2 regions of the Mesorhizobium sp. B3-1-8 genome follow, and region 1 is predicted to be linked to the other one. Evidence: riboswitches for the same ligand, from Rfam matches in the RefSeq annotation. Region 1 holds a riboswitch; the other holds the start of a gene.
The links. Region 1 has a riboswitch for thiamine pyrophosphate ahead of FJ424_RS02645 (YkoF family thiamine/hydroxymethylpyrimidine-binding protein). Riboswitches for the same ligand answer to the same signal wherever they lie in the genome.
Positions count from the first base shown of each region.

Region 1 (14,771 bases):
ACTGGATGCTGGCGGCAGGCCACCCGGAGATCGAGCCGGTCGTGGCGATCGGCTCGCTGATCGTCGCCGCTGCGGTGCTGGTCTTTGGCTTCGTCGTCTTCTCGTCTTCGGAGACGGTCCGCTCGGCTTCGCCGGCCACCGCGCGTTAACTCGGCGAACCACAGGATTGCAGCCGGCTCGGACCACGGTTCCGACGGCTGCAAGCCGGCCGTTTGCGTTGCGCCGCATTGACGTGGTGAAAGGCGGCCCGCCGGCGACAATACAAATTTGATGGCGCCTCGGAACTTTAGCACCGAGGCGTAGCCCGGTCCCTGCGTTCGAGCGGAGAATGCGGAGCGCCGGCTATTGCGGTGCGACGACCTCTCGAAAACGAAAAGACGGTCGGTCAGCAGCCCGGCCGCAAAGCGCCGCTCAAAGCGATTAAGGCAGCAGTTTCGGGAACAGCCACAAGATGAGAGCGTGGATGATGCCGTCGCGCTCGAACGGGCCGGGTATCTTGGCCGGTGCCGAGCTTGCGTCCGCCTTGCGTTCGTCGGTCACGCGGGTCTCGCCATGCACGAGCCAGAGCACGGCCACGAAATAGCCGGCCTGCAGAACCACTGCCGCCAGGAATGTCCAGCCGATCGCCATCCAGACAGATCCCGTGGAGGCGTAAGTCCAACCGAGGATCACCAGAAGCGTTGCCACCATTCCCACAAGAAACTGCGGAAAATACATCTGCCCATCCGAGCGCCGCGGCCGCATTCGGTCGTCGACGATCTCGCCCATATCTCTACCCATCTCGACCCATGCACCTTTTCCTGGTGGACCGCAAGCTTGAACGATTTGCCGGCGGGCCCATCGCCCTTTCGTCCGATCCGATAGGGACTAGGGACGCAGGACTTCCGGTGTGACAACTGGGAATTGCGCCAAATCGTTCCCGAGGCTCAACATTCAACGCATGCCTAATGAACACGCGCAGGCGATTGCCCGTGTGTTCGGATGTCTCTGCACGCAAAAAGGCCCGCCGCGTGGCGGGCCCTTGTCTGTCCTGCTATCCGGATCAGGTCAGGATCAGCACGATCTTGTAAGTGTCGGGGTCGACGATGACGATACGTCCGTCGGCCAGCACGAAATACTCGTAGGATTCGTAGGCAGGCACGATCTTGACGATGCGCGCCGGCAGGCGGTGCAGACGCACCTTGTGCCGCGGAACCTCGACGCCGACAGAGATGTCGAAGCTGACGTCGCGAACCGGTTCGACCCTGGTCTCGTGAATGATCTGCGTGACCTGCGTCTTCTGCTCCACCGTCACGTTGTTGATCGAGGCCGTCTTGTTCTGGTCGGTCTCGACATTGGTGTTGCCCTGGGCGTTCTGTTCGGTGTTGGTACCGGTCTTGCCCTGCGCGTTCTGCTCGGTCTGCATCTTGGTGTTGCCGCCCTGAGCGTTCTGCTCGGTGGTGGTTGTGCCGGACTTACCCTGGGCCTGCTGATCGGTCTGGGTCTTCGTCTTGTTCTGGGCATTCTCCTCGGTTGTCGTACCGGTCTTGCCCTGCGCGTTCTGCTCAGTCTGCATCTTGGTGTTGCCCTGAGCGTTTTGCTCGGTGCTGGTCCCGGTCTTGCCCTGAGCCTGCTTCTTCTTCTTCAGCTGTGTATTGTCCTGAGCATTCTGGTCGGTATTGGCGCCGGCCTGACCCTGGGCCTGCTCATCGGTCTTCATCTTGGCCGTGCCCTGGGCCTGCTCTTCGGTGTTGGCGCCGGCCTTGCCCTGAGCGTTCATCTCGGTCTTCGATTTCGTCTCGCCCTGAGCCTGCCCGCCGGCCTTGCCGCCCTTTTGACAATCGGCCGTGCCGGCCGCGCAATTGTCGCCGCCGCTCGGCTGTGCGGATTCGGTCTGCGCCATCGCGGCGCCGCAACCGACGCCGAGCGCGATCATACTTGTGATAAGCAGATGTTTCATGGGATTTCTCCTCGAAAAATTCGGTCCCTTCACTAGGAAAACCCGGCCCGAAAAGCATTGTTCCGAAATTGCCGCGCCGCGCGCCGGTGACGTTTCTTCGGACGTGCCTGTGACGTTCCCCCAAAATGGTGTCGGCGAATTTTTTGCAGGAACAAGGCTTGTCGGCCGGCGTTACGCACATTGCCTACCGGCTGTGAAATCGCAGGCGCAGCGTGAGAGGCAATCTATCCAAATCAAGGAGAAGATCGATGAAAATGCACCTCACAACCGCAGCCGCGGGCCTGCTGCTTCTGACCGGCATCGGTGCCGCCGCCGCCGAGGATGTTATTATCCAGCCCGAACAGGAAACGGTCATCCGCGAATATGTGCATAAGCAGCCGCTGGCGTCGGTCAAGCTTCCCGGCGTCAAGCTCAGCATCGGCAGCGTCCTTCCCGACACCGTCGAATTGCACGAGGTACCGAACGTCAAGTACCGTTACGTCGTCGTCGACAATCAGACGGTCATCGTGGATCCCGGCACGCGCAAGATCGTCCAGGTCATCCAGTAGGATCATTCGCAGCTGAGTTGACGGCCTTGCCGCGGACTGCGGCCGGGCCGTTAACCAGTATTAATTCGTGACCACATGCTAACGGAACCTTCGTTCCGGGCTCGCGTTGCCGCTGCTGTGTTCGAAATTGCCTCATAGAGAACACAAGCATGCGCAGGATGCGGGAATCGGGCGGCGGCGAAACAGGCACGGGTTGGGGGAGGAGACTGACCAACATGTCGAAACGAGAAATCGGAACATCCCGTTCGCTCGGGATGCGTGTCGCCGATCTCAAAGCCAGGATGCGGGACGCCCGGATCACCGAGCATGAGATGAAGACCTTCCAGAAGGTCGCGGCCATCATGGGGGGCGGCGAGGGCTCCCTACGCATAGACGCGGACGATCTGATCGCCGCGTCCTTCGTCACCGAGGCCCCGGGCGAATCGGCACCGAGCTGACAGCGGCCTCCAGCCGAATCCCGATCGATCCAGTCGACCTCCAGCCGCAAGGCGGCGGTCTGCAGGCAAACGGATGCAACGGACGTCAGGGCGCGCCCGGTTGATCCGGGATTCGCAGGCCAAATCCTAAAACTTGCGGTCAAGGCCAATGCGCACGGCGTTCCTGGCGGATGGTCGTCATACGCGTTGTGAGGCGTGATCAACAGACGCTGCCGCTCCAGCGGGCGCCGCTGGCCCTGCGGGCGTCATGCCCGTCGCTGCCGACCGGCCTTTGACCGGCGAGGGATTATCCAGGCACGTGTCGGTTCTGTGCCCGGCTTTCGCGTACCCGGCTTCGCCTGACCTTTGCTTCGCGCAGCACCGCGACCGGATCGGCGCCGGTCCATTCGATTCCGGCCTTCCGCGCGAAGACCAGGAACGCCTGCCGCGCCTTGTCGAGATCGATCTCTCCGGTCCGCGCCGCCTCACAGGCGCGGAATGCGTTGGCGTAGCTATCGCCCCGCGTGGCCTGCGGCCATTCCTTGAGAAAGTTCTGCATCCCGGTGAGCGTGGCGATCTCGCGCTTGAAGCCGGCGCCCACGGCAATGGCCACGGGGGCCCGAAGTTCGATGTCGCTTCTGATGGGGCCTTCTTGCATGACTGCGGCATCCTTTGATTTTCAAAGACTTGGGCAGTTTCAATGCCTTCCAATGCGGAGCCGATGCGAAGGTTCCGCCAAATCAATTAGTCGTGGCTGACGGAACAACACCCTGCCGGCGGCGTTTGCCCCGGGAGCTCCCATGTTCGACCTGCCCGTGTTTCCGCCCCGCGGAGGCCAGGCGGAGCTCGCCAACGCAACAGGAGATAAACGATGAAAACCACCCTCATTCCAGCTGTCGCCGGCCTGGCTCTGATGGCCGGCATCGGCATCGCGGCCGCGGACGAGGTGATCGTCACCCCCGAGCAGCAGACCGTGGTCAGGGAATATGTCCACAAGCATCCGATCGCCTCGGTCAATGTGCTCGGCCTCGAGCTCGGCGTCGGCTCGACCGTGCCTGACACCGTCGAGCTGCAGCAGGTTCCGGACGTCCAGTACCGCTATGCGGTCGTCAATGACCATACGGTGCTGATCGATCCCGGCACGCGCCGCGTTGTTCAGGTGATCGAGTAGATTTAGTCCTGAAAGAGCCCGATCCTCTCCCCGGAGCATCGGGGAAGGATCGGGCTCTTCTCGTATCCGGGCATAAGGCCTAAGATAAACAGCGGTTTGGGAGGCAACGAAGCGCGGAAGGAGTCGTTGCCATGCATCATCCACACGTCGAATCACCTGACATTGCCCGCCAAGTCGACAGGCTGCTGGCCGAACGCGGCGATGGGCTGCTGTCGATCAAGCAGGCGGTCGCGCTGCTGCGCGAGCGCACCGGAACCGATCGTTCCGACGCCGACCTGGCCGGACTGATCGTCAAGAAGGCCGCGTATCTCGGCATCGCGGTGCTTTCCGACGAGAAGTGAGCCATCACCGGATATTGCTTCAAGATGCGTTTGCGCGCCGCGTCTACACCCAAGACGGCACGCGAAAATTCGGCTAATGTTTGGCTGGGGAACAGTCCCAAACCGTAGGAGGCGACAAAGTGACGGACGACAGGCACGAACGCATTCGCCAACGCGCGCACGAGATTTGGGAGCAGGCCGGCCGGCCTGAAGGCGCGCATATGGAGCACTGGGACCAGGCGACGGCCGAGATCGATGAGGCGGGCAGGCCGAAGAAAGCCGCCAAGAAGGCCGCTGCCGCCAAGGTCGAGAAGCCGAAGGCCGCGAAGGCGGAGAAGCCTGCCAAGGCCCCCAAGGCGCCACCCAAGTCGAAAGCCAAGGGCTGATCGCGTCCTAAAGGATTACGGGCAGTCGTCAGACCGTCTGCCGCATAGTTGACCCACCGGCGGTGCGACGGCGACCTGCAAAGCCGCGGCCTGCGCCAGCTGCGCGGGCCCATGTCGGCGAGCCTGCCGGGCAGATCGCCCGGCATCGCTTGATATTAGAGAGTGTTAATAAGCCTCGACGTCACAGCTCCAAATCATCGGGGAATTACTGACCAGGTTGAACTGTTTACTGTAGCTTGGCTGCAATATGTGTTCAATAGATGAAATGCTCCCAGTAAAAGTCAGGCATTGAGCGGAAGGCGCAGTTGACTCCGCGCGCTCGCATGCGCCTTTTTCATGCGAGGCTTTCTCTCAACATCCAACTTCGGGGATCAGGCATGCGGGGTATCAACCGTGTCATTTCATTTGCGTTTCTAGCTGTGGCGGGCGGTCTCTCTGCGCCTTGCCAGGCGGCGCCGGTCGAATACGTCAGGGTCTGCGCGGCGTATGGCGCGCAATACTATTACAGTCCCGGCACCGCCACCTGTATCAATGCCAACACGGGCGAGACGCGCAGCTTGACGGAGGACGGTGTGGTCGACGGCAAGACGGCGTTGGCGGGCAAGGTCGACGACATTGACCGTCGCGTCCAGCGCGCCTTCGAGGGTGCATCGGTGGCCTCGGCGCTGGCCGGCCCGGACCTGGTGCAGGGCGAGCATTTCGGCGTGCGCGTCAACTGGGGCAATGCCGGTCAATCCAACGCCATGGGCGTCACCGGCGCGGCGGTTCTTGGCGAGGGCTTCATGTCTGGCGGCAACGGTCGGCTGGCCGGCGCCGCGGGCGTCGGCTTCTCCGGCAAGACGGTCGGCGGCAATGCCGGCCTGCAGTTCACCTGGTAAGCGCGACCGGGGGCAATCAATGTTCAGATATCTTCTTGCGCCGGCGATCCTCGGCGCGGCAACGCTCCTTGCGGCGCCATCCCAGGCGGCAGTCGCGTATGTCAAGATCTGCTCCGCCTATGGAGCCAATTACTACTATAGCCCGGGCACGGACACCTGCATCAATGCCCAGACTGGCGTGACTAAGAAGCAGGTCGACGACGGCAATGGCGGCGAGATGACCGAGGTCGGTAAGACGGCGCTCGCGGCCCACGTCGATGACATCGACAACCGCATCACGCGCGCCTTTGAGAACGCCTCGATCTCGGCCGCGCTCGCCGCGCCCGATCTCGTCCAGGGCGAGCATTTCGGTGTGCGCGTCAACTGGGGCAATGCCGGCTATGCCAATGCCTTCGGCATCACGGGCGCCGCGGTGCTGAGCGAGGGCTTCGACCATGGCGGCCGGCTGACCAGCACGCTCGGCATTGCCTTCGCCGGCAGCCAGGTCGGCGGCAATGTGGGGCTGCAGTTCAGCTGGTAGGGGAGGCTACCGTCTCCCTTGCTTTCCGGCGTATTGCGCGACCGCGCAAATGAGAGCCAGCGCCGCCATATCGCAGGCAGTCCGCGACGGCGACGGTCCCCTGGCGAAAAGCACCGCGTCCGCGACGGGGATCGCCAGGCCATGCTTTCTGGCGAAGGACGTGACTTCGTAGGGCTGGTCGTCAGGCTGTATGCCGATGTCGATACGCTGGTTCATCAAACGAATTCCTCCCTGGTACGCGGCTTTACCCTCCTTCGCCTGAGACGAATTTAACCACCCGCCGCTCAGCCGCGTCCACCAATTGCCAATTGTATGAAACGATGCATTTTTCGACGGGAGGCCCAAGGGTTGTAGCGGGAGCTGCCTGCCTCACCACGCATCGCTCGACCGGGCAAACCTCATGTCGGCCGCGATCATCGCGCTTTCGCATTCGCTGATCAGCCTGAGATTGCGCAGATACCGCGCCACCGTCTCCGAGAGCCAGGCGGCGCAGGCCTCGACATAGGCGCGGCCATGCACCAGCGTGCCGGTCGAAAGCCGCTCGTCCTTCTCGGCGATCACCTTCAGATATTGCCGGATGAAACGGATGTCGTCGGCGATGTCCTGGCTGGCCATGCGCCAGGCGCCGGCAACGCGTTCGCGCTCGGCGAACGGCAGTGGCGAGAGCAAAGGGCGGGAGAGGTCGGCGAAAGCGCCATGGTTCGCGGTATTCAAGCAAGTCCCCTCAAAGGAAGGGAAATATCGTACTTTATGTACGAAAAACAATCAAGCCGGATTCGTACATTTTGAACGACACTGCGGTTGCGATACCGCGGTTATAAGAAATTTGCGAAAATCTTGTAACCCGGCATCTCCCTTAGGGAGATGGGGCCCTTGGCTCAATTGGCCTCGCAAAAAACCGCTTTCCCATTCGCTCGAACAGTGCTTTAACGCGGCCATCCACAGGGGTGCTCCGTACGGTCGGGGCTGAGATGGCGGCGGCAAGCCTCCGGACCCTAAAGCTGATCTGGATAATACCAGCGGAGCGAGGCGGGCCATGTTTTCCGGCGCACAGATTTCCCTTTATCCCATGGCTGACGATTTCGTCGGCGTCATCCTTGGCGCGTTGGGCGCGCTCGATCCTTACCGCGACAGGCTGAGGATCGAGACCGACGATATCTCGACGCTGCTGGTCGGGCCGCCCGAAGTGCTTTTTCCCGCCATGCGCGACCTGTTCGTCGCGGCGGCGAAGAGCGGCAGGCACTGCGTGCTGTCGGCCGCGGTCTCGCGCGGCTGCCCCGGCGAGCCGGACGACCCGATCTGCCGCTCGGACGAGATAGGCGGCCCGGCGATTCCGCTTGAGGAGCGCAAGCGCGCCGCGCTCCGCGCCGTCGAGGCGACGCCCTCGACCGACCAGCCGGTGGCGGCGCAATTCTCGCTCTATGTGATGGGCACCGGCGACCACATGGACGAGATCTATGGCTGCATCGACTTCCTGAAAAACTCCGGCGTCTTCGACCGCTCGAAGAATTTCTGCACCAGGCTGCGCGGCGATGCCGGCGCGGTGTTCGCCACGCTCGCCGAAGCCTTCTGCCGCTTCGGCCCCGGCGCGGGCCACGTGACGCTCGACATAACGATTTCGGCGAACAGCCCGACCGCGGTTTGAGTCGCGTAGCGCTGCCGAGGTAGATGTGATGGCTGTTTCGTTCGGTTCTACGCCGCAAGAAGAGCCTTCGGCGATTGGCGAAAGCCGGGATGCCGTCCAATCTCCCCCCTTGCGGGGGAGATCAGCTGTTGCCAACGCCTTCGCCAAAAGCCTCCCCGCCGCCATCGCTTTCGCTCTTCTCCTCATCGCCTGGGAGCTCTACGCCCGCCTCGGCGGCATCGCGTCCACCGTGCTCCCCGCGCCCTCGCGCGTGCTGGCGCAAGCCTGGGAGAACCGCTCGGCACTTGCCGACAACACGCTGCCCACCATCCGCGCCACGCTGGCGGGCTTTGCCTGCTCGCTCGTTGCCGCCTTCATCCTCTCGGCGCTGGTCGACTTCCTGGCCCCGTTGCGCCGGGCGCTGTTCCCGCTGCTGATCGCCAGCCAGACGTTGCCGCTGGTGGCGATCGCGCCGCTGGTGGTGCTGTGGTTCGGCTTCGGGCTGCTGCCAAAAATCCTGCTCGTGGCGCTGGTCACCTTCTTCCCGATGATGGTGGCGCTGGTCGAAGGCTATGCCGCCACGGCCAAGGAGATCAGCCAGATGCTCGCCGCCATGGGAGCAGGGCGCTGGCGCATCTTTTGGCTGGCGCGGCTGCCGTCGGCGCTGCCCTATTTCTTCGCCGGACTGCGCATCTCCATCACCTATGCCGTGGTGGGCGCCATCTTCGCCGAATATGCGGGCGCCGCGAAGGGGCTCGGCATCTACATGCTCAGCGCCAAGAACAATTTCCGCCCCGACCTGGTGCTTGCCGCCGTCGCGGTCAGCTCGGCGCTGACGCTGGCGCTGTTCGGCCTCGCCGTGCTCGTCCAGCGTCTCGCCATGCCCTGGGAAAATGCAGAGGGCGAAAGGGCGGGGCGCGACGGCGACAAGCCTGTCGGGGAGGGCCGGCCATGACCCGGCTCGAGCTCCGCGACGTGCGAAAGAACTTCGGCGCGCTCGAGGTTCTGGCCGGCGTCTCTCTCCATGTCGGCGCGGGCGAGTTCGTCTCGATCCTCGGTCCCTCCGGCGCCGGCAAGTCGACATTGTTCCAACTGCTCACCGGCGCGATCCGGGGCGAGGGCGAGATGCGCTTCGACGGCGCGCCGCTCGATGGCGCCCGCTTCGCCTTCATGCCGCAGCGCGACGCGCTGATGCCGTGGCGGCGCGTTATCGACAATGCGGCGCTGGGGCTCGAAGTGCAGGGCATGAAGCGGCGCGCGGCGCGCGAGCGCGTGGCGCCGTTGTTCGCCGAATTCGGCCTTGCCGGCTTCGAGCGCGCCTGGCCGGCCGAACTGTCCGGCGGCATGCGCCAGCGCGCCGCGCTCCTACGCACCGTGGTGCAGCAGCGCGACATGCTTTTGCTCGACGAGCCGTTCGGCGCGCTCGACGCGCTCACCCGCGCCGCCATGCAGCGCTGGCTGGAGACGATGTGGCGAAACCATCGCTGGACGGCGCTGCTCATCACCCATGACGTGCGCGAAGCAGTGCTTCTGTCCGACCGTATCTATGTGCTTTCGGCGCGGCCCGCGCGCGCGGTGCGTGAGGTGGCCGTGCCGCTGCCGCGCCCGCGCACCGAGAGCGCGGCGATTGCCCGCGAGGCCGCGGCGATCGAGGCAGGCATCCTCGACACGCTGCTTGGCCAGTCCGATCCGAATTTCCGACCATCCGATGGAGAATTGAAATGACCGATCTGACCCGCCGCCAGGCGCTGTTTCTGGCCGCCGGCCTGCCTCTTGCCGGGGCTGTCACGCACGCCCGTGCCGCCACCCCGCAAAAGATCACGGTCGCGCTCGACTGGACCGTCAACACCAACCACATCGGCCTGTTCGTCGCCCGCGACAAAGGCTTCTATCGCGACGCCGGCCTTGACGTGGAAATCCTGCCCTATGGCGATACCGGCTCGGGCACGCTGGCAGCCAACCGTGTCGCCGATTTCGGCATTTCCGGCTCGCTCGGCCTGTTCACCCAGAAGAGTGCTGGCGCCGACCTGAAGGCCGTCTACGCCGTCGTCCAGTCGGAGACCGGCCGCGTCGTCTTCAACGCCGACCACGCGGCGATCAAGAGCCCGAAAAATCTTGACGGCCTGACCTATGGCGGCTTCGGCAGCGCCTGGGAAAACGCGCTGCTGCGGACCATCATCCGCCATGACGGCGGCAAGGGCGATTTTTCGACCGTGACGCTGGGGACGTCCGCATACGATGCGCTGGCCAACGGCTCGGTCGATTTCACGCTCGAAGTCTCGACATGGGAAGGTGTCGAAGCGGAACTGAAAGGCCTCAAGCAGCGCAGCTTCCGCTACGCCGACTACGGCGTGCCGGACGAGCACACCACGCTGATCGTCTCCAGCAACGCCTTCCTTAGCGCCAATCCGAGAGCCGCCGCCGCTTTCGTCAAGGCGACGCGGCGCGGCTATGCCTTCGCGGTCGATCAGGCGCTGGAGGCGGGCGAACTGCTGATCGCCGCCAACAAGGACACACTCGCCAACCCGGCGCTGATCGACGCCTCGCTGAAGGCGCTGAACGACGGCCATTTCCTGAAGAGTGCCAACGGCGCCATCGGCACGATGGACAAGGCGAAGATGGAGGCGATGGGCGGGTATCTGTTCTCGTCGGGGATATTGCTCGACGGCAATGGCAAGGCGCTGAAGGAGAAGCCGGATATCGAGGCGTACTTCAGCAACGAGTTTCTGGGCGCCTGAGAGGACGAAGGAACGCGGTGTCGCGCCGGAACCCGTCCGGAAATCCGGTGCGGAGCCTAATTCTCAACGATGGCGCGAAGCAGCGCGGTTTTGATGTGCCACCCGGGTTCGCCATGCAGTAACAGGGCGGCCTCATAGAATCTCGCCATGGCCGGGCACAGGCCCGGGAAATCCTGGTTGGCGTTCGAGATAGCCTCCATCTCGGCCGACGTGCCGCCGATCTTTGTGAAAACGTCGGCGACCAGCGACCAGTCCTGATCGCTAGGCACGGCCGCCGGTAGGCCGCTTCTTTTGGCGGCGCCGAAGGCGCGGAACAGCGTGGCGCCGATCCTGTCCAGGTCAGCCAGGAAATCGTGGCCGGGCGCACTGATCGCGTCCGGCCCGTTGCGCAGGTAATTGTTGCAGGTGGCCGGTGTTTCGCGCGCCATGACATGATTGAGCATGTCGAGTTGCGCCGAAAGCGCTTCCGAAGCGTTGCTGTCGGGGGTCGTGGGTAGGAGTGGCGCATATCTATGCCTCAGATCGGCGACCGCCTGTCTGCTGATATCGCGCACTTCTGTTTGGCTTCCGGCCTGGGCCGCGGCAGTGATCTTGCGCAGCATCGCATCGTAGTCGTCCGGAAATTCGCGGGCGATAGCCTCGAATATCTGGAGATCCTGCTTCCGGATCTCGGCATCGATGTCGGCGGTGGTCAGCGTCTGCGGCGGCATCTTTACTGACTGATAGTGGTGATGTCTGCCGCTGCCGAACATCGTTGGCATCACGTTAGTCCCAACGATGCTTACGGGACGACCGCCGCCACTTGCAACCATTTCCAAGGTGACATCCGCCTGCGCTCCGACACCCTTCTCACTCTGCCCCAAGGCTCAGCGCCTTCTTGCGGTCGGCTTCCGCACGCTTGCGGTCGCCCTTGGCTTCCCACACAGCGCTACGCGATTTGTATGCGCCAGCGAAATTTGGCCTTAACTTGATCGCTTGATTGAGGTCGGCGATGGCGCCGTCATAGTCCGCTTTGCGGGCGCGGATCGTGCCGCGGCCGAAGTAACCGAAAACGTTATTGCGATCGAGTCTAAGAACCGTTTCGAAATCGCTGAATGCCCCTGTGTCTTCGTGGTGCTTCATGCGGAACATGCCTCGACTGGCATAGATCCTTGCGTTCGTTGGATCGAGACGGACGGCGTTTTCGTAATCCGCCGATGCCCCGTCATAGTCCCCCTGGTAGCCGAGAACGCGGCCGCGATCGCTGTAAGTGTCACCGATGTCGGGGCCGATAGTGATCGCCTGGCTGAAATCGGCGATGGCACGGGCATAGTCGCCCTTCGTCTCCCAAAGGATGGCGCGCGCTACATATGCGTCTCGGAAGGTGGGGAACAGGGCAATCGCTTTGCCATACTGCGCGATGGCGCCGTCATAGTCATCCCTGCCGTCCAGCACTTGTGCCTTGTTGAAAGCCGCCCTGGCTCCAGGCGGAATGCCACCCGCCGAGGTCGCCGCTCCGCTCTCGATCTTGCCTGACGTCTTTGCCTTCGCCGCCGCCGCAAGCTTGAGGCCCTTGCGGGCGAGGCTCATCTCCGGATCGAGCTTGAGCGCCTGATTGAAATCGGCGATCGCCCGGCCATAGTCACCCTTGGCAGCGAAGGCGCCGCCGCGCCCGAAATAGGCCTGCGCGTCATTGGCGTCGAGCTCGATTGCACGGCTCAAATCGGCGATGGCGCGATCCGGTTCGTTCTTTTTGGTCCACGCGACGGAACGGCCGATGTAAGCGTCCGAGTAGTCGGGGTAGAGCCCGATGACCTTGTTGTAGTCCTCGATGGCCGCGTCGTATTTGCCTTGCCGACAAGCGCGATGGCCCGTCCGACATAGGGCGAGGCATCTTGCGGATCGAGCGCCATCGCCTTGTTGAATTGGGTGATCGCACGATCATATTGGCCCTTGTAGTAGAAGGCGTAGCCGCGATCGACCAGAGCGTTTAGCTTCTTCGAGGATGGCGCGATCGCGTTGCCGCCGACACCGCCTTTCTTCTGCGTGGCCATCGCTGCTTTGCGCGCGGCGGCGTAGTTTGGATTGTGCGGGTCTAGTTTGGCAGCTTGGTCGAGGTCGGCAATGGCATCGGCGTAGTTTTTGCCGTCGGCTCGCACCATGCCGCGTCCGTAGTAGCTGGCGGCGTCTTTCGGATCGATCTCGATCGCCGCTGAAAATGCCTCGATCGCTCGCTTCGGGTTTCCCGTGGCGTACCAGGCCGCTCCGGAACAGAAGAAAGCGCCGCTCGCTTTCGGGTCGAGCCTGATGGCCTTGATGCAATCGTCAAGCGCGCCGTCCGCGTCGCCCGCCGCGGCCTTGGCCAGACCACGGCGCATGAGCGGCGCGGCCGCATCGGGAATAATGGCGATGGCCTTGTCGTAATCGGCGATCGCGCGGGTAAAATCCTTCTTGCCATCAAAGGCCCTGCCACGGCTGAAATAGGCGAGCGGGCTCTTAGGATCGATCGCGATGGCCTCTTCATAGGCCTCGATCGCTTCGTCATACTTTTCTTCGTGCAAGAGGCTGTCGCCCTTGGCCACCGCGACGAGGACGCGGGGATCACTGGTGTCGATAAGCTTCGCCAACTTCGGATCGGCAAGCGAAAGATCGTCACTCGCACCAGGCTTGACCGCAGACGGGGTTTCTGCTGGCGCAACTGCGGTGGCGCTCTGTTCGTTCGCCGTTATGTCGGAGCCGTCCGCTTTGGTCATGCCATCGGCAGGCTCCCCGCTGACGTCCGCCGCTGCCTTGCGGGCTACGGCATAGTCACCATTGCCGGGATCGAGCTTGAGCGCCTGATCGAAATCGGCGATGGCGCCGGCATAGTCTTTCCGATCCGCCCGCACCATGCCGCGCGCGTAGTAGCTGGCGTCATGCCCGGGATCGATCCCGATCGCCACCGAATAGGCGGCGATGGCGCGCCCGGTGTCGCCCTTGGCGTGCCAGGCCATGCCTTTGCAATAGTGGGCGTCGCGCGCCTTCGGGTCGAGCGTCGCTGCCCGATCGCAATCGGCAAGCGCGCCCTCGACATCGCCGGACGTCACCTTGGCGAGCCCCCGGTGAAAATACGCGGCGGCAAAATTGGGGGCAAACTGGATGACCCTGTCGAAGTCGGCGATCGCCTGGCCATAATCGCGTATGGCGGCCCTGGCCCTGCCGCGGCCGAAGTAGCCGAAGCGGTTGTCGGGTTCGAGCGCGATCACCACGTCATAGGAGCCGATCGCCTTGTCGTATTTGCCCATGTCCAGCCAGGCATCGCCTTCCAGGATCGCTTGGAGCGCGCGCTGGTCTTTTGTTTCCAAGGTCTTTGCTGCCAGCGTGTCGTCCGTAGCCGCCAAATTCGGACGGACGATTTGTGGCTTTGGAGCAGCGGCCGCCGCCTTCGGCTGCTCAGGGTCCTGCGACGGTTCAGTTTTGCCCTCATCGCCGGCAGCCTGCTCGTCGCAGCTTGCCGACCGTGTGGAATCCAACTCCACGGCGCGCCGGCAATCCGCCGCCGCGCCGGCGTGGTCGCCCTTGAGCGTCCTGGCGCGGCTGCGGCCCAGATAGGCGTCGGCATTGTCGGGGTCGAGGCTGATCGCCTTGTCGAAATCGAGCAGCGCGCCGTCGACGCCGTATTTCGACAACCGCATCTGGGCGCGCTCGAGCAGTGTCTTGGCGGTCGCCGGATCCCCGCTTGGCTGCGTAGCGGTCGGCTGTTGGCCAGGCAGATTTTCCCAACACGTGCCTGCGCGTTTCCGATCGAGTTCGACCGCTCGCCGGCAATCGCCGATGGCGAGGTCGAAATTGCCGACGAGTGCTTCGGCGATCGAGCGGTTGTAATAGGCATCTGCGTTGTAGGGATCGAGGCCGATGACAAAGCTGAATGTATCTATCGCGCCCTTGGGGTCGACCTGCATCGCCTGCAACCCCGATTTGAGGTTCCAAGCAATGGCGGCGGAGTTATCCTGCTTGGCATATAGTTGCGGCGGCGCATGTGTGGGGGGCGGGATAGGCTTGGCCGGCTGCGGCTCAGCGGGGACTGGGACATCAGCCTGATTGGTCGCAGTGCTCGGCGACCGCAGCACGGGTTGCCCGTTCGCCCTGCTTTTGCTGATTTGGACGCTGAGCCTTTCTTTCCGGTAGTCGGCGTTGGCCGGATCGAGCGCGATCGCTTTGTCGAGGTCCGCAATTGCCTTGTCGGCATCCTTCGCCTCCCAGACGACTGCCC
Region 1 covers NZ_VFTK01000002.1:136,884-151,654, forward strand. The annotation lists gene FJ424_RS02580 (hypothetical protein) at 1-149, shown strand, start outside; gene FJ424_RS02585 (exopolysaccharide production repressor protein) at 421-768, opposite strand; gene FJ424_RS02590 (DUF1236 domain-containing protein) at 1,043-1,939, opposite strand; gene FJ424_RS02595 (DUF1236 domain-containing protein) at 2,188-2,487, shown strand; gene FJ424_RS02600 (hypothetical protein) at 2,703-2,924, shown strand; gene FJ424_RS02605 (DUF982 domain-containing protein) at 3,211-3,561, opposite strand; gene FJ424_RS02610 (DUF1236 domain-containing protein) at 3,775-4,074, shown strand; gene FJ424_RS02615 (hypothetical protein) at 4,206-4,415, shown strand; gene FJ424_RS02620 (DUF2934 domain-containing protein) at 4,535-4,780, shown strand; gene FJ424_RS02625 (porin) at 5,158-5,658, shown strand; gene FJ424_RS02630 (porin) at 5,678-6,178, shown strand; gene FJ424_RS02635 (hypothetical protein) at 6,185-6,394, opposite strand; gene FJ424_RS02640 (hypothetical protein) at 6,548-6,892, opposite strand; TPP riboswitch at 7,112-7,224, shown strand; gene FJ424_RS02645 (YkoF family thiamine/hydroxymethylpyrimidine-binding protein) at 7,215-7,823, shown strand; gene FJ424_RS02650 (ABC transporter permease) at 7,852-8,757, shown strand; gene FJ424_RS02655 (ABC transporter ATP-binding protein) at 8,754-9,527, shown strand; gene FJ424_RS02660 (ABC transporter substrate-binding protein) at 9,524-10,540, shown strand; gene FJ424_RS02665 (hypothetical protein) at 10,597-11,358, opposite strand; gene FJ424_RS02670 (tetratricopeptide repeat protein) at 11,390-12,352, opposite strand; gene FJ424_RS02675 (tetratricopeptide repeat protein) at 12,238-14,771, opposite strand, start outside.

Region 2 (14,771 bases), on a different contig from region 1:
GCGGGCCAGAAGCAGGCGCGCGCGCTCGCCGCCGGAAAGCTCGCGCACCGGCGTGCGCGCCTGCTCCGGCTTGAACAGGAAATCCTTCATGTAGGAGACGACATGGCGCTGCTCGCCATTGACAACAAGGTTCTCACCGCGCCCGTCGGTGAGGTAATGCGCCAGCGTCTCGGCCGGGTCGACGGCCTCGCGCTTCTGGTCGAGCGTCGCGATCTCCAGATTGACGCCGAGCCGCACGGTGCCGGCATCCGGCGCCAGCTCGCCGGTCAGCATCTTCAACAATGTCGTCTTGCCGGCGCCGTTCGGGCCGACCAGGCCGACGCGGTCGCCGCGCTGGATGCGGGTCGAGAAACCCTTGACCACGGTGAGCTCGCCAAAGCTCTTGTCGATGCCCTTGGCCTCGATCACCAGCTTGCCGGATTCGGCTGCATCGCTCGCCACCATGGTGGCAGTGCCTTCGGCGCCGCGATGGCTGCGGAAGCGCTGGCGCATGGTCTGCAACTCGCCGAGGCGACGCATGTTGCGCTTGCGCCTGGCGGTCACGCCATAGCGCAGCCAGTGCTCCTCGCGCACGATCTGGCGGCCGAGCTTGTGCTGCTCGCGCTCTTCTTCTTCCAGCATCTGGTCGCGCCATTCCTCGAAATGGGCAAAGCCCTTGTCCAGCCGCCGCGTCTGGCCGCGATCGAGCCAGACGGTGGCGCGCGTGACGCGCTCGAGGAAGCGGCGGTCATGCGAGATCAGGATGACGGCGGAGGAGGTGCGGGCGAGTTCCTCTTCCAGCCATTCGATGACCGACAGGTCGAGATGGTTGGTCGGCTCGTCGAGCAGGAGGATATCGGGCTCCGGCGCCATGACGCGGGCAAGCGCGGCGCGGCGCGCCTCGCCACCGGAAAGATCGTTCGGACGCTCCTCGCCGGTCAGGCCGAGATGCTCCATCAGATAGGTGGCGCGATGCGGATCGTCGGCCGGGCCGAGGCCGGCCTCGACATAGGCACGCACGTCGGCGAAGCCGTCCATATCCGGCATCTGCGGCAGATAGCGGACGGTCGCCGAAGGCTGGCGGAACACCTCGCCGTCCTGCGGCTCGATCATGCCGGCGGCGATCTTGAGGAGCGTCGACTTGCCGGAGCCGTTGCGGCCGACCAGCGCGATCTTCTCGCCTGCGGATGCGCTGAGCGCCGCGCCGTCGAGCAGCAGGGTGCCGCCGAAGGTCAGTTTAATGCCGTCGAGATTGAGGAGTGGCGGCGCCATGTCAGCTTTCTGGAAGAGGATAGGGGTGGGCCAGAAGCAGCGCCCGGCCACGCTCCAGCGCGATGCCAAGCTGCCCTTTGACCTCGTTTGATATAGTGAGCGAGGAGCCGAACGCCACCTCGACGCGGTCGAGCGGCCATTTCGCGCCAGTCACCGTAAGGCCGGCGAGCTCGGAGAAGCCGAGCACCGAAAACAAGGTGCCGTCGTCATAGTCGAAGCTGGCCTTGCCAGGCAGGATGGGAACGCCCTCCTGCGCGCCGCTGGTCAGCAAGACCTCGGTGCCGGCCTCTGCCAGCCGCACGGCCAGCGCCAGGTGCAGGAAAGCATGGTCGGCGCGCTTGCCGCCGAAGGCGCCGGCCAGCACAAGGCTGGTGGCGCCGCGTTGGAGCGCTTCCGCTATGGCGAGCTCGCCATCGGTCATGTCCTTTTCGGCCGGAAAGACCTTTCGCGGAACGGCGGCGAGATCATCCGGCAGATTGGCAGGCACCGAGTCGAAATCGCCGACCCACAGCTCCGGCACCAGTCCAAGCATGCGGGCATGGCCGATGCCGGCATCGGCGGCGATGATGCGCGAAGCTTCGATCTGGCGTTCGAGCCGGGGCGTGCGAATAAGCTCGCCGCCAAGCAGGATGGTGAATGTGCCCATGGCCGTGGCCCTTACCAGCCCTCCAAGCGAAACGGAAGCCGGACGGCCCGCGCTTCGGTTGCGCGCCTGCCGTCCGAACATTAGCTGCTCGGCAAACTTCCGCTTGCGCGCCGCTTCGGCGGGGCCTATCTGTCGAAACGCTCTAACGGGGTGCCGGACGTGATCCGGCTGAGAGGCGATCAAGCCAACCCGCTGAACCTGATCCGGTTTGTACCGGCGGAGGGATTAGACGTTTCGGACCATCCGGCGCCTCAATCCTTGTCACTCGAACGAAGGAGGCGCCAATGCGCGCAATGCTGTCCAATCTCATTCTCGCAACCGGTCTTGTCTCGCTTCTGGCGAGCGTCGCGCCTGCAGAGGCAAAGGACAAGCTCACCGTCTATACCTATGAGAGCTTCACCGCCGACTGGGGGCCCGGCCCGGCCGTCAAGAAGGAATTCGAGGCCGAATGCGGCTGCGATCTCGAATTCGTCTCGGTCGCGGACGGCGTCGCCCTGCTCAACCGCGTCAAGCTGGAAGGCGCCGGCACCAAGGCCGATATCGTGCTCGGCCTCGACACCAACCTGACGGCGGATGCCAAGGCGAGCGGCCTGTTCGCGCCGCATGGCGAAGTCTCCGGCATCAACGTGCCTGGCGGCTGGAGCGACGACACTTTTGTCCCCTTCGATTATGGCTATTTCGCCGTCGTCTATGACACACAAAAACTGAAGACACCGCCCAAGAGCCTGAAGGACCTGGTGGAGGGCGCCGGCACGGACAAGATCGTCATCCAGGATCCGCGCACCTCGACGCCCGGCCTAGGCCTGCTCTTGTGGGTGAAGTCCGTCTATGGCGACAAGGCGCCGGAGGCATGGGCAAAGCTCAAGACGAAGGTGCTGACGGTGACGCCGGGCTGGAGCGAGGCCTATGGCCTGTTCACCAAGGGCGAGGCGCCGATGGTGCTCTCCTACACCACCTCGCCGGTCTATCACATGGTGGCCGAGAACACCGAGCGCTACCAGGCGGCCTCTTTCGAGGAAGGCGAGTACCTGCAAATCGAGGTTGCCGGCATCACCACGACGGGCGCCAAGAACCCGCTGGCGCAAAAGTTCATCGCCTTCATGACCGGACCGAAATTCCAGGACGTCATTCCAGAGACCAACTGGATGTTCCCGGCCGGCAAGACCGACAAGCCGCTCAACCCGGCCTTCGACAAATTGGTCAAGCCGACCAAGACCTTGCTGTTCAGCCCGCAGGAAGTGGCTGCCAACCGCAAGGCCTGGGTGGATGAGTGGCTGGCGGTGATGAGCAAGTAGGGCTGCGATGCTTGCGCCGAGGCCCCCCTCTCTGTCCTGCCGGACATCTCCCCCTCTAGGAGGGAGATTGGCTGTCACGCCGGCCTTCGCCAATCTCCGGCGTTGCAGGATCGAGCGCGGCGTTGAAGTTGCTAATCTCCCCCCTGGAGGGGGAGATGTCCGGCAGGACAGAGGGGGGCGCGAAGGGACTCGGCGCTCGTTAGCTCGAACTCAAATGGCTCAGCGTGCGACACGCGCGTGACTCCCGCATCCCCGCTGGCGTCATCGCCCTTGCCGCCATCGGCTTCCTTATTGGCGGCGCCTTCGCCGGCCTTCTCCTCGAAGGCGCGCAGGATCTCTCCGGCGCTGCCGCGGCCTTCGACAGTTATCTCTTGCGCGTCGCACGCTTCACGCTGTGGCAGGCGGCTCTGTCGACGCTGCTGTCGGTCGCGCCGGCGCTGCTGGTTGCGCGCGCTTTGTCGAGACATCCGATCTTTCCCGGGCGTCGCCTGATCCTGCAGCTGTTCACCGTGCCGCTGGCCTTGCCGGCGATCGTCGCCGCGCTCGGCATATTGGCGCTCTATGGACGGGCGGGGTATCTTGCCGGCGTCTTCGCCGAACTTGGCGGCGGGGATTGGCCGGGGATCTACGGCCTCTCCGGCATCCTTGTCGCGCATGTCTTCTTCAACCTGCCCCTGGCCACGCGCCTCTTCCTCGAGGCGCTGGGCATCGTTCCCGCCGACCAGTGGCGGCTGGCGAGCCAGCTCGGCATGGGCGCCCGGCCGGCTTTCCGGCTGATCGAATGGCCGGTGCTGCGCGCGGCCCTGCCGGGGATCGCCGGGCTGGTCTTCATGCTCTGCATAACCTCCTTCACCATCGTGCTGACGCTGGGCGGCGGTCCGGCCGCGACGACGCTGGAGGTCGCCATCTACCAGGCGCTGCGCCTCGATTTCGATCCCGCGCGCGCCGTGGTGCTGACGCTGCTGCAGATCGCGCTCACCTTCGTCGTGGTCGTCGCGCTCACGCGGCTCGGCGCCAACACGGTCGGCGATGCCAATCTGCCCGTAGCGCCACGCCGCTACCTTTCGGCGGGACCGACCGAAAGCGTGCTGAACGCTGGCCTCATCGCGCTGGCCCTGCTGTTCGTCGCCGGGCCGATGGCGGCGACCGTGCTTTCAGGCCTTCAGGCCGACCTCGGCCGATTGGCGGGTGAAGCGGCGGTGCGTCGCGCGACGCTCACCAGCGCGGGCCTCGCCCTGCTTGCGGCACTGCTCAGCGTGACGTTGTCGCTGGCGCTGATCGCGGCGCGGCGCGCGCTGGCCCTGCGGCGCCGGGCAGGCGGCGCCATGGGCCTGCTCGAACATGCCGCCGACACCGGCGCCGGCTTCGTACTGGTCGTGCCGCCAATCGTCCTTGGCGCCGGCTGGTTCCTGGCGTTGCGCCACGTCACCGATGTCTTCGCCGTCGCGCCGGCCATGGTCGTCGCCGTCAACGCGGTGATGGCGATGCCCTTCGCCATCCGCGCCATTCGCCCGGCCTATGACGCGGCGAGCGAGCGCCACGAGCGGCTTTGCCTGGCGCTCGGCATATCCGGCTGGACCCGGCTCAGCCTGATCGACTGGCCGTCGCTCAGGCGGCCCCTGGCCACCGGCTTCGCCTTCGCCATGGCGCTGTCGCTCGGCGATCTCGGCGTGATCGCGCTGTTCGGCAGCGATTCCGTGCAGACCTTGCCCTATCTGCTTTTGGCGCGCATGGGCAGCTACCGGACAGCCGACGCCGCGGGGCTTGCCTTGCTGCTTGGCCTCGTCTGCCTGATGCTGGTGGTCGCCGCCGACTGGCTGGGGCGGGAAGGAAAGTCATGACGACGAGCATCGATGGCGCCGCCGCGCAAAAGGGCCTCACCGTCGCGCTGGAGGGCGTCTCGTTCAGCTATGGCGAATCCTCCTTCAGTTTCGACGCCGAATTCGCGGCCGGCAGGATCACCGCCATCATGGGGCCGAGCGGCTCCGGCAAGTCGACGCTGCTCAATCTGATAGCCGGCTTCGAAACGCCCGATGCGGGCAAGGTGCTGATCGGCGGCGCCGATCTCGGCAACACGCCGCCTTCGGCGCGGCCGGTGTCAATGGTGTTCCAGGAAAACAATTTGTTCGCGCATCTTTCGGTCGAAGCCAATGTCGGGCTCGGCCGCTCGCCGTCGCTCAAACTCGGCGATGCCGATCGCGCCGACGTCACCGAGGCGCTGGCGCGGGTCGGTCTTGCGGGCAAGGAAAGGCGGTTGCCGCGCGAGCTTTCCGGCGGCGAGCGGCAACGCGTGGCGCTGGCGCGGGTGCTGTTGCGCGACCGGCCAGTCTTGCTGCTCGACGAACCTTTCGCGTCGCTCGGCCCGGCGCTGCGCGACGACATGCTCGACCTTATGGCCGGCATCCATGCCGAGCGCGAAATGACGGTGCTGTTCGTCACGCATCAGCCGGAAGATGCGCGCCGCATCGGCCAGGACGTGGCTTTTCTCGACGAAGGCACGATCGCGGCAACCGGGCCGGCGGATGATTTCTTCGATCGGTCTGGACCGGACGCCTTCCGGCGCTATATCGGCGATCGAGCCGGCACCGTTGCCGGATCACAACATATTGCCTGGAAGCGGACATAATTTACGGCCAAACCGGCAACGGGCGATCCGGCGTTTGCTTGCCTTGTCCGGGGGAGTGTGGCTAGGTCCGGCCATGCTAGTCCGGCTGGGCAGCGATTTGCCGAAAGAGTTCGAAAGGAAGCCGATCTGTCGACCGGCGCTGAGAAGGTTTGGATGAGGCCGCTGGCACGATTTCTCGCGCTGGCGAGCGTTGCCGTACTGGCCAGCTGCCAGATGTTCACGCCGCCGGACGTGCAGGAAAGCGGCTTCCAGCCTTCCGACAAGCCGATCACCGTCGACAATGTCGTCGCCAACGCCAAGCTCGCCGAAATGGCGAAGGCGCAGCATCCGCGGATTCTCGCCACCTATGGCGGCGAATATTCCGACCCCAGGCTCGAACGCATGGTGGCCAAGGTCGTCGGCAATCTGACGGTGGTGTCGGCGAACCCTACCCAGACCTATCGCATCACCATCCTCAACTCGCCCAACGTCAATGCCTTCGCGCTGCCGGGCGGCTATCTCTATGTGACGCGCGGCTTGCTGGCGCTGGCCAACGATTCGTCCGAGCTTGCCGCCGTCATCGCGCATGAGATGGGCCACGTCACCGCGAATCACGGCCTGCAGCGGCAGCAACTCGAAGCCGAGGAAGGCCTGGCGACCAAGGTGGTTTCCGATGTGCTCGGCGACAGCCCGACGGCCAAGGCGGCGCTCATCCGCGGCAAGCTCAGGCTTGCGCAATTCTCGCGCAACCAGGAACTGCAGGCCGACGCCATCGGCATCAAGTCGATCGGCGAGGCGGGCTATGATCCCTATGCGGCGGGTCGCTTCCTGCAGTCGATGTCGGCCTATACGGATTTCCGCTCGGTCAGCGGCGCCACCGACGCCAGCCTCGACTTCCTGGCGACGCACCCCAACACGCCGCAGCGCATCGAGTTGGCGCAGCGCCTTGCGCGCAATTTCGGCCCGCCCGGCGTCGGCACGCGCGACCGCGACGCATTTCTGGCCGGCATAGACGGCCTGCTTTACGGCGACACGCCGGAAGAAGGCTATGTGCGCGGCCAGACCTTCATGCACCCCAATCTCGGCGTCTCCTTCACTGTGCCGGACGGCTTCGTCATCGACAATTCGGCGGCCGCCGTCACCGCGACCGGGCCGGGCGACATCGCCATCCGCTTCGACGGCGTGGCGATCGACAAGTCGGTATCGCTCACCGATTACATCCGCAGCGGCTGGGTGGCGGGGTTGGAAGACGCCAGCGTGCGCCAGGAGACGATCAACGGCAACGATGCGGCGACGGCGCATGCCAGCGCGCAAGGCTGGCAGTTCGACATCGCAGTGATCCGCGCCGGCGGCCAAGTCTACAGGCTGCTGACGGCCGCGCCCTCGGCCAGCACTTCGCTGGACCCGGTGGCGCGCTCGGTCAGCGGTTCCTTCCGTGTGCTGAGCCCTGCCGAGAAGGCGGCGCTGAAGCCGCTGCATATCAGGGTCGTCACCGTCCAGGCCGGCCAGACCATGGGCTCGCTCGCCGCGCAGATGGTCGGTGTCGACCGCAAGCTCGACCTGTTCCGCGTGCTCAACGCCATGTCGCCGGGCGCGACAGTGTCGTCGGGTGACAAGGTCAAGATCGTCACCGACAGGTAGGGACTTGCGAATTCGCACCAACCAGGCGCCGTCGGCTATTTGAACAATCGCCCGGGCCGGGAGACGTTGTCCTTCACAAGCCGTCACTACCGGTGTCGCCGCCGTCACCTTCGCCGTCGCCGGTACTGCCACCGCCGGTGCCGGCAGCGCGGCTACTGCCACCGCTCCAGGATGTCCTCCCGGTTTCCGTTGGCATCGGCTTGACCTTTGGTGCCCCCGGAATTGTCGGTGTGACGGTCTTCGGTTTCGACACGGGCACGCGGACCACTTTTATCTTCGTGATGACCTTCGGGGCCTTGCACGCCATGACCACGGGGATGGTGCGCGCGGGGTGCGCAGAAAGACCGAGAATGCCCATCGAATAGACGTCTTGCCGCTCCATGCCGGCTTTGAGGAAAGCCAGGGCGCGGGCCGGGTCGGCGGGCACGCCGTTGCGGCCTTCCGTGAAGATCACGGCAAGCTCCTTCATGGCGTCGACATGCCCCATCGCCGCTGCCTGGAGCAGCAGGTCCAGACCCTTGCCGGTGTCGCGCTCGACGCCGAGGCCATTGAACAAAGCGCGTCCCCAGGCGGCCAGGGCGTAGGGGTCTCCGTTATCCGACGCCTTCGAATAGAGGCCGTTCGCCTTCGATGCATCGACAGCCGTCCCTGTTCCGGACGAGGCGATGGAGCCGAGCGCGAACAGGGCGCGGATATGTCCCTTGTCCGCAGCTTCCTGGATCGCTTGCCTGGCCTCGTCGATCCTGCCCGCCGCCAGCAGCGCCCGCCCCAGCTCGTAACGGAAGCGCGCAATGTCGGGGTAGGACTTCACCGCCGCCTCGCAGGTCTCGAGAGCCCCGCCGCCGATCTCGTTCGGCAACCGTCCCGGGACGACGCCCTGCAGGTCGAGCGGCTCGCCAGCGGCCTGGTCGCAAGGGTCGACGCCCGGCGACAGTTTCATCGTCGCCCGCTTCGCGGCGTTGCCGACGCGGATCTCGAAGCCGACTTCGACGGGAGCGGCCGAGCCGATCTGCGGTTCGTAACGCAGATTGTCGACCTCGGCGGCCATCAGGCTCGATTGCGGCGACAGGACGCGACCGGGCAAGGACAGCGTTCCGGTCGCCGGGTAGCTCGCAAGCTTAAGGCTGATCGAGGCATCCTTGGCCGGAAGATCCAGTTTCAGCGGAACCGGCCCGACGCCGACCGGGACGCGGATATCGCGACTTCCAATCGCCTCGGCGACATCGGTAACCTGGATTCCGCGCTCGGCCACCTGCTCGTTCTGCTGCGCGTCGGGAGGCGTTAGCGCTGGTTGCTCCGCCCCGCGCATCAGCACGACATCGTCGATCAGCGAGGAGTTCTCCCACGGAACCTGCTTGCCGTTGGTGGCCTTGACCACGTCGCGGCGCACGGCCGCCATGACCGAGCGTATCTCCTGGTCCGGCGCCAGCGCGCGGCGAGAGAAGGACGACGAGAACGGGCTGAGATCGCCGGAACCGTCATAGGCGACCGCCCCCGGCTCGGTTGCATAGGCAATCAGCGTGTTCTGCGAACCTGTTACCTGCGCAAGTCCGCTGTCGCCGGCGACGATCAACTGGTCGCGCAGCCAATAGTCCTTGCGCGGGAAGGGATTGTTGCGGCAGGCGTCGAGGATGATCATCTGGATCTTCGATCTCGAGCGCAGTTGCCGCAATATGTCGTCGACCTTGATGGCCTGGACCTCCATGTCGGCCGCGTCTTTCAGCGACGCATCGACCGGAATCAGGAAATTCTCGCCGCCGATCTGAAAGCCGTGTCCCGAATAGTAGACGACCGCGAGATCGGCGCCGTCGGCTGCCGCCAGATAGTTGCGGAACCGCTCTTCGAACTGAAGCCTGGTCAGGTCCTTGGCGGCGAACACCTCGAAGCCGGCCAGCCGGAACGTATTGGAGACGTCGTCCGCGTCCTTGTCGGGATTCTTGAGCGCCGGGATTTCGCGATACTCGGAATTGCCGATGACGAGGGCAACCCTTCGATCGGCGTGCGCTTCGAATGTCGTGAGGCCCACGAGGAACAGGGCTACAAGGAGCGCGCAGCATCGCAGCATGGCAAATCCCCCTTATGTTATGATCTGGAGGCGTCAAAAAAGCCGATTGCGGCGCAGCGGTCTGTTAAAGAGCTCACAATCAATATGCGTTACCGAGGAAAAATCGCCTCGACGGCGAATATATTCTTATTTAATAAATTTCTTATCTTTGATTTTTTAATTACATTAATTTCAGGCCGCTTCCGCCAAAAATTCCGGATTCTGCTTCACAAGGGCCAGCTTCAGCTTTTCCATGGCGCGGGCCTCGATCTGGCGGACGCGTTCCTTGGAGATGCCGAGCTGTTCGCCGAGCGCTTCCAGCGTGGCGCCGTCGTCGCTCAGCCTGCGCTCCTCGATGATGCGAAGCTCGCGGGCGTTGAGCGCGCCGAGCGCGCTCTTCAGCCAGACTGCCCGGCGCTGGATGTCGATCCGGTCGCCGACGATCTCGTCGGGGAGCGGGTCTTCGGAGACCAGGAAATCCATCCGTTCGGCGGCGCCGTTCTCGTCGGCCAAAGGCGCGTTGAGCGAGCTGTCGGGCGAGGACAGGCGTGAATCCATCATCGCCACGTCGGCTTCCGGAACGCCGAGCGCGGCCGAGACCTCGCGATAGAGCGTGGCATTGGAGAGCGGCTCGGCGCCGTTGGCGAGGCGGGCGCGCAGACGCCGCAGGTTGAAGAACAGCGCCTTCTGCGCCGAACTCGTGCCGCCGCGCACGATCGACCAGTTGCGCAGGATGTAATCCTGCATGGAGGCGCGGATCCACCAGGTGGCATAGGTCGAGAAGCGCACTTCGCGCGCGGGCTCGAATCGGGCGGCAGCCTCGAGCAGGCCGACATGGCCCTCCTGGATAAGGTCGCCGAGCGGCAGGCCGTAATGGCGGAATTTCGAGGCCATCGAGATGACCAGGCGCATGTGGGCGACGGTGATCCTGTGCAACGCGTGCTGGTCGTTCTCTTCCTTCCAGCGCAAGGCGAGGACATGCTCCTCGTCGCGCTCGAGATAAGGAGCCTTCATTGCCGCCCGGACCAGCGTCCGTCCTGCCGCGTCCTCGATCATGCCGGCTCCTTTTGGTGGTGAGTGGGCTCACAGCGGTTGAAAAGATGCCACCGCGCCCTACAACAGCCATGCAACGTGTCAGGCGCATCGATGGTTCCGCCGTCCGAGGGGGCAAATATTGCCAGCGGGAACGTTTTGTTATCGGCCCGAAAGAGTCGCTTGGCGGTTGTCGGGTAATTTTGAGAATCAGATTTCTGGCAGAGCCGATTTTTGAAATCTGGTTCCTTATTTCGCAGCCTTCTATCTGTCAGTTTCCGGCTCTCACAATCGCGCCGGGGCACCGGTCAAAACGGGATCACAGAAAAATGAAATGGCTCAAATCGCTCCTTGTCGCCGGAACGTTGCAGGTTCTGGCGGTCACGGCCGGGCATGCCGGCGCCAATCTCGACCAGATCAAGCAGGCGGGCGTCATCAAGGTCGGCACCGAAGGCACCTACGCGCCCTTCACCTATCATGACGAATCCAACGCCCTGGTCGGCTTCGATGTCGAGATCGCCAAGGCCATCGCCGACAAGCTCGGCGTCAAGGTCGAGTTCCTCGAAGGCAAGTGGGATGGGCTGATCGCCGGCCTCGACGCCAACCGCTACGACGCCGTCATCAACGAGGTCGGCATCACCGATGCGCGCAAGGCCAAGTACGACTTCTCCGATCCCTACATCGCCTCGAAAGCGGTGCTGATCGTGCGCGGCGACAACACCGACATCAAGACCTTCGCCGACCTCAAGGGCAAGAAGTCGGCGCAGTCGCTGACCTCCAACTTCGGCAAGCTCGCCGAGTCCAATGGCGCCGAGCTCGTCGGCACCGACGGCTTCGACCAGTCGATCCAGCTTCTGCTCACCGGCCGCGCCGACGCCACCATCAACGACAGCCTGTCCTTCCTCGACTTCAAGAAGCACAAGCCGGACGCCAATGTGAAGATCGCCGCGCAGGAAGAGAATGCCGACTATTCCGGCGTTATCGTGCGCAAGGGCGATCCGGAGCTGGTCGCGGCCATCAACAAGGCGCTGGCCGACATCAAGGCCGACGGCACCTACCAGAAGATCGCCGACAAATATTTCGGCCAGGACGTTTCGAAGTAAGGCAATCGTCCTCTGTTCGGAAACCGGCGGGCCGTCAAAGACGGCCCGTTATTTTTTTGCACGATATTCATGCGCCGCGGTCTTTGACGGCCCGCCGGTTTTTGCATGATAGTCAGTCCATACGGAGGAACGCGCCGCCGTATCTGGAAGGGAGAAGCGCTCCGTGCCGCACTGGCTGCAATTGATGCTGGAATCGTTGCCGACGCTGTTGTGGGCGGCGCTGATTTTCACCGTGCCGCTGACGCTCCTGTCCTTCGCGCTCGGGCTCATCGCCGGACTGGTGACGGCGCTGATCCGGCTGTTCGGTCCAAAGCCGCTGGTTGCGCTGGTTCGCTTCTATGTCTGGATCTTTCGCGGCACGCCGCTGCTCGTTCAGTTGTTCCTGATCTTCTACGGCCTGCCGTCGGTCGGCATCCTGCTCGATGCCTTTCCCGCCGCGCTTATCGGCTTCACGCTGAACATTGGCGCCTATACGTCGGAGATCATCCGCGCCGTCATCGGCTCGGTGCCGAAAGGCCAATGGGAGGCATCCTACTCGATCGGCATGACCTGGAGCCAGGCGATGCGGCGCACGATCCTGCCGCAAGCCGGCCGCGTCGCGGTGCCGCCGCTTTCCAACACCTTCATCTCGCTGGTCAAGGATACCTCGCTGGCGGCGGCGATCACGGTGCCCGAGATGTTCCAGGCGGCGCAGCGCATCGTCGCCACCACCTATGAGCCGCTGATCCTCTATGTCGAGGCGGCGGCGCTCTATCTCGCATTGAGCTCGGTGCTGTCGGCGCTGCAGGCGCGGCTGGAGGTACGGCTCAACCGCTATGGCGGGTTCCTGGAGGCCAACGCATGATCGGCCTCACCGACATCGAAAAGCGCTTCGGCGACAATCTGGTGCTGAAAGGCGTCACCGTCAGCCTGGACGAGGGCAGCGTGACGGCGCTGGTCGGCCCTTCGGGCGGCGGCAAAAGCACGCTCTTACGCTGCATCAACCTGTTGGAGATCCCGACGTCCGGCGCTTTGCGCATCGGCGAGGAGAGGCTGGAATTCCGTCCGGGCATCAAGGTGCCGGCCAAGGACATCCAGCGCATTCGCCTGCAGACCGGCATGGTGTTCCAGAATTTCCAGCTCTTCCCGCATCGCACCGCGATCGAGAATGTCATGGAAGGGCTGGTGACGGTGCTGAAATGGCCGGAGCCAAGGGCGCGCGAGCGGGCCATGGCGCTGCTCGAGAAGGTAGGCATGGCGCACAAGGCCGATGCCTGGCCGGCGACGCTGTCCGGCGGCCAGCAGCAGCGCGTGGCGATCGCCCGGGCGCTGGCGCCGTCGCCGCGCGTGCTGCTTTGCGACGAGCCGACCTCGGCGCTCGATCCGGAACTGGCGCAGGAAGTGGTCGACGTGCTTGGGCAGCTTGCCCGCGAAGGCACAACCATGGTGATGGCCACGCACGATCTGAGGCTCGCCTCCAAGATCGCGCAGGAGGTCGTCTTTCTCGATGCCGGCTCGATCGTCGAGAAAGGCCCGGCCTCGGTCGTGTTCGACAATCCGGAGCGCGAGCGGACCAAGCGGTTTATCGCTTCGCTGCGGCAGGAAGAAGCGCAGAAGGAGTCTGGCGGCTGAGTCCTTTACCTCCCCTTTTGTGGGGAGACCGGACCGAAGGTCCGGGTAAAGAGCGGGGGCCGCCGCTTCTTCAAGGCTTTGTTTTCATGCATGTCGTTGTCGCAAAACCGCTGCACATTTTTGCGCGACATGCATTAAAGCAGGTCGCGTGAAAAAGGATTCACGCGACCTGCTTTAAGTTTTGATTTTAAGCATGTCTTTGTCCCGAAACCGGGTCCACTTTCGGGAGACATGCTTTAAGCCCAAACAAAAAACCCGACGCGAGGCCGGGTTCTTCGTAGTTCGATGAGCGAAAAAGCTCAGGCAGCTTCTTCCTGTTCGGATTCTTCGTTGTCGGCCTTGGCGCCGCGCTTCGGACCCTTGTTGAGGTTGACCTCGATGAGGCGAACCGCCTCGGTCTCCGACATGCGGTTCACCGCGGCGATCTCGCGGGCCATACGGTCGAGCGCGGCTTCATAGAGCTGACGCTCGGAATAGGACTGCTCCGGCTGGTTGTCGGCGCGGTAAAGGTCGCGCACCACTTCCGAGATCGAGATCAGGTCGCCGGAGTTGATCTTGGCATCATATTCCTGGGCGCGGCGCGACCACATGGTGCGCTTGATGCGGGCGCGGCCCTGCACGACCTTCAGCGCGCGGTCGACATAGTCCTCTTCCGACAGCTTGCGCATGCCGATCGAGGTCGCCTTGGCGACCGGTACCTTGAGCCGCATCTTGTCCTTCTGGAAATCGATGACGAACAGTTCCAGCTTGTGACCCGCAACTTCCTGCTCGTCGATCGCCACGATCTGGCCGACGCCATGCGCCGGATAGACGATGAACTCGCCGGTCTTGAACCCGTGGCGGGCCGCGTTGGACTTCTTCTGCGGGGTGATCGTTGCCATTACGCCCTGAACTCCTTAGTTGTGCAGCCGGCATCATGCCGGCTCGAACCGATGGGGTCGGCGATAGCCGACCATTAGCCGCGCAACAGGATGAACCACCGGAAAAGCAGGGACCGGCATACCGCACGAATGCGACCGCCTGCCCCAGATCGCTCTGGTCCGGATCTAAAAGCTCACCTTTCAGTGATTTGGGGCGTTAGCGCCATAAATCGACGTTGTGTCACCGGCATGTTTCGTTGATGTAACACAAAAAGTCGGAAGAATCAAGGTTTTGCTGCGTTCGCTAACGCCAAACGGGGTCGCTGCCTGTCAAGACAGCAACTGTATCGGTCGCGTTACGTCGCGTCATGCCGGCGTCGCCGGCGCCAGCATCAATCGCCTTCACCGGGCTCCGGCGAGAAATATTTCTCGAACTTCCCGGCCTCGCCATCGAAGGTTTTGGCGTCCGCGGGCGGCTCTTTCTTGGCGGTGATATTGGGCCACTTCTCGGCGTATTCGGAATTGACCTGCAACCATTTGTCGAGGCCGCCCTCGGTGTCCGGCTTGATCGCGTCGGCAGGACATTCGGGCTCGCACACGCCGCAGTCGATGCACTCGTCGGGATGGATGACGAGCATGTTCTCGCCCTCGTAGAAACAGTCGACCGGACAGACCTCGATGCA
Region 2 covers NZ_VFTK01000024.1:76,645-91,415, forward strand. The annotation lists gene FJ424_RS21935 (ABC-F family ATP-binding cassette domain-containing protein) at 1-1,251, opposite strand, end outside; gene FJ424_RS21940 (thiamine diphosphokinase) at 1,253-1,897, opposite strand; TPP riboswitch at 2,034-2,139, shown strand; gene thiB (thiamine ABC transporter substrate binding subunit) at 2,182-3,192, shown strand; gene thiP (thiamine/thiamine pyrophosphate ABC transporter permease) at 3,417-5,033, shown strand; gene thiQ (thiamine ABC transporter ATP-binding protein) at 5,030-5,818, shown strand; gene FJ424_RS21965 (M48 family metalloprotease) at 5,972-7,438, shown strand; gene FJ424_RS21970 (caspase family protein) at 7,512-9,503, opposite strand; gene FJ424_RS21975 (RNA polymerase factor sigma-32) at 9,675-10,538, opposite strand; gene FJ424_RS21980 (amino acid ABC transporter substrate-binding protein) at 10,844-11,617, shown strand; gene FJ424_RS21985 (ABC transporter permease subunit) at 11,781-12,461, shown strand; gene FJ424_RS21990 (amino acid ABC transporter ATP-binding protein) at 12,458-13,228, shown strand; gene FJ424_RS21995 (CarD family transcriptional regulator) at 13,528-14,109, opposite strand; gene fdxA (ferredoxin FdxA) at 14,481-14,771, opposite strand, start outside.
Region 2: another riboswitch for thiamine pyrophosphate. It lies ahead of thiB (thiamine ABC transporter substrate binding subunit); the one in region 1 lies ahead of FJ424_RS02645 (YkoF family thiamine/hydroxymethylpyrimidine-binding protein).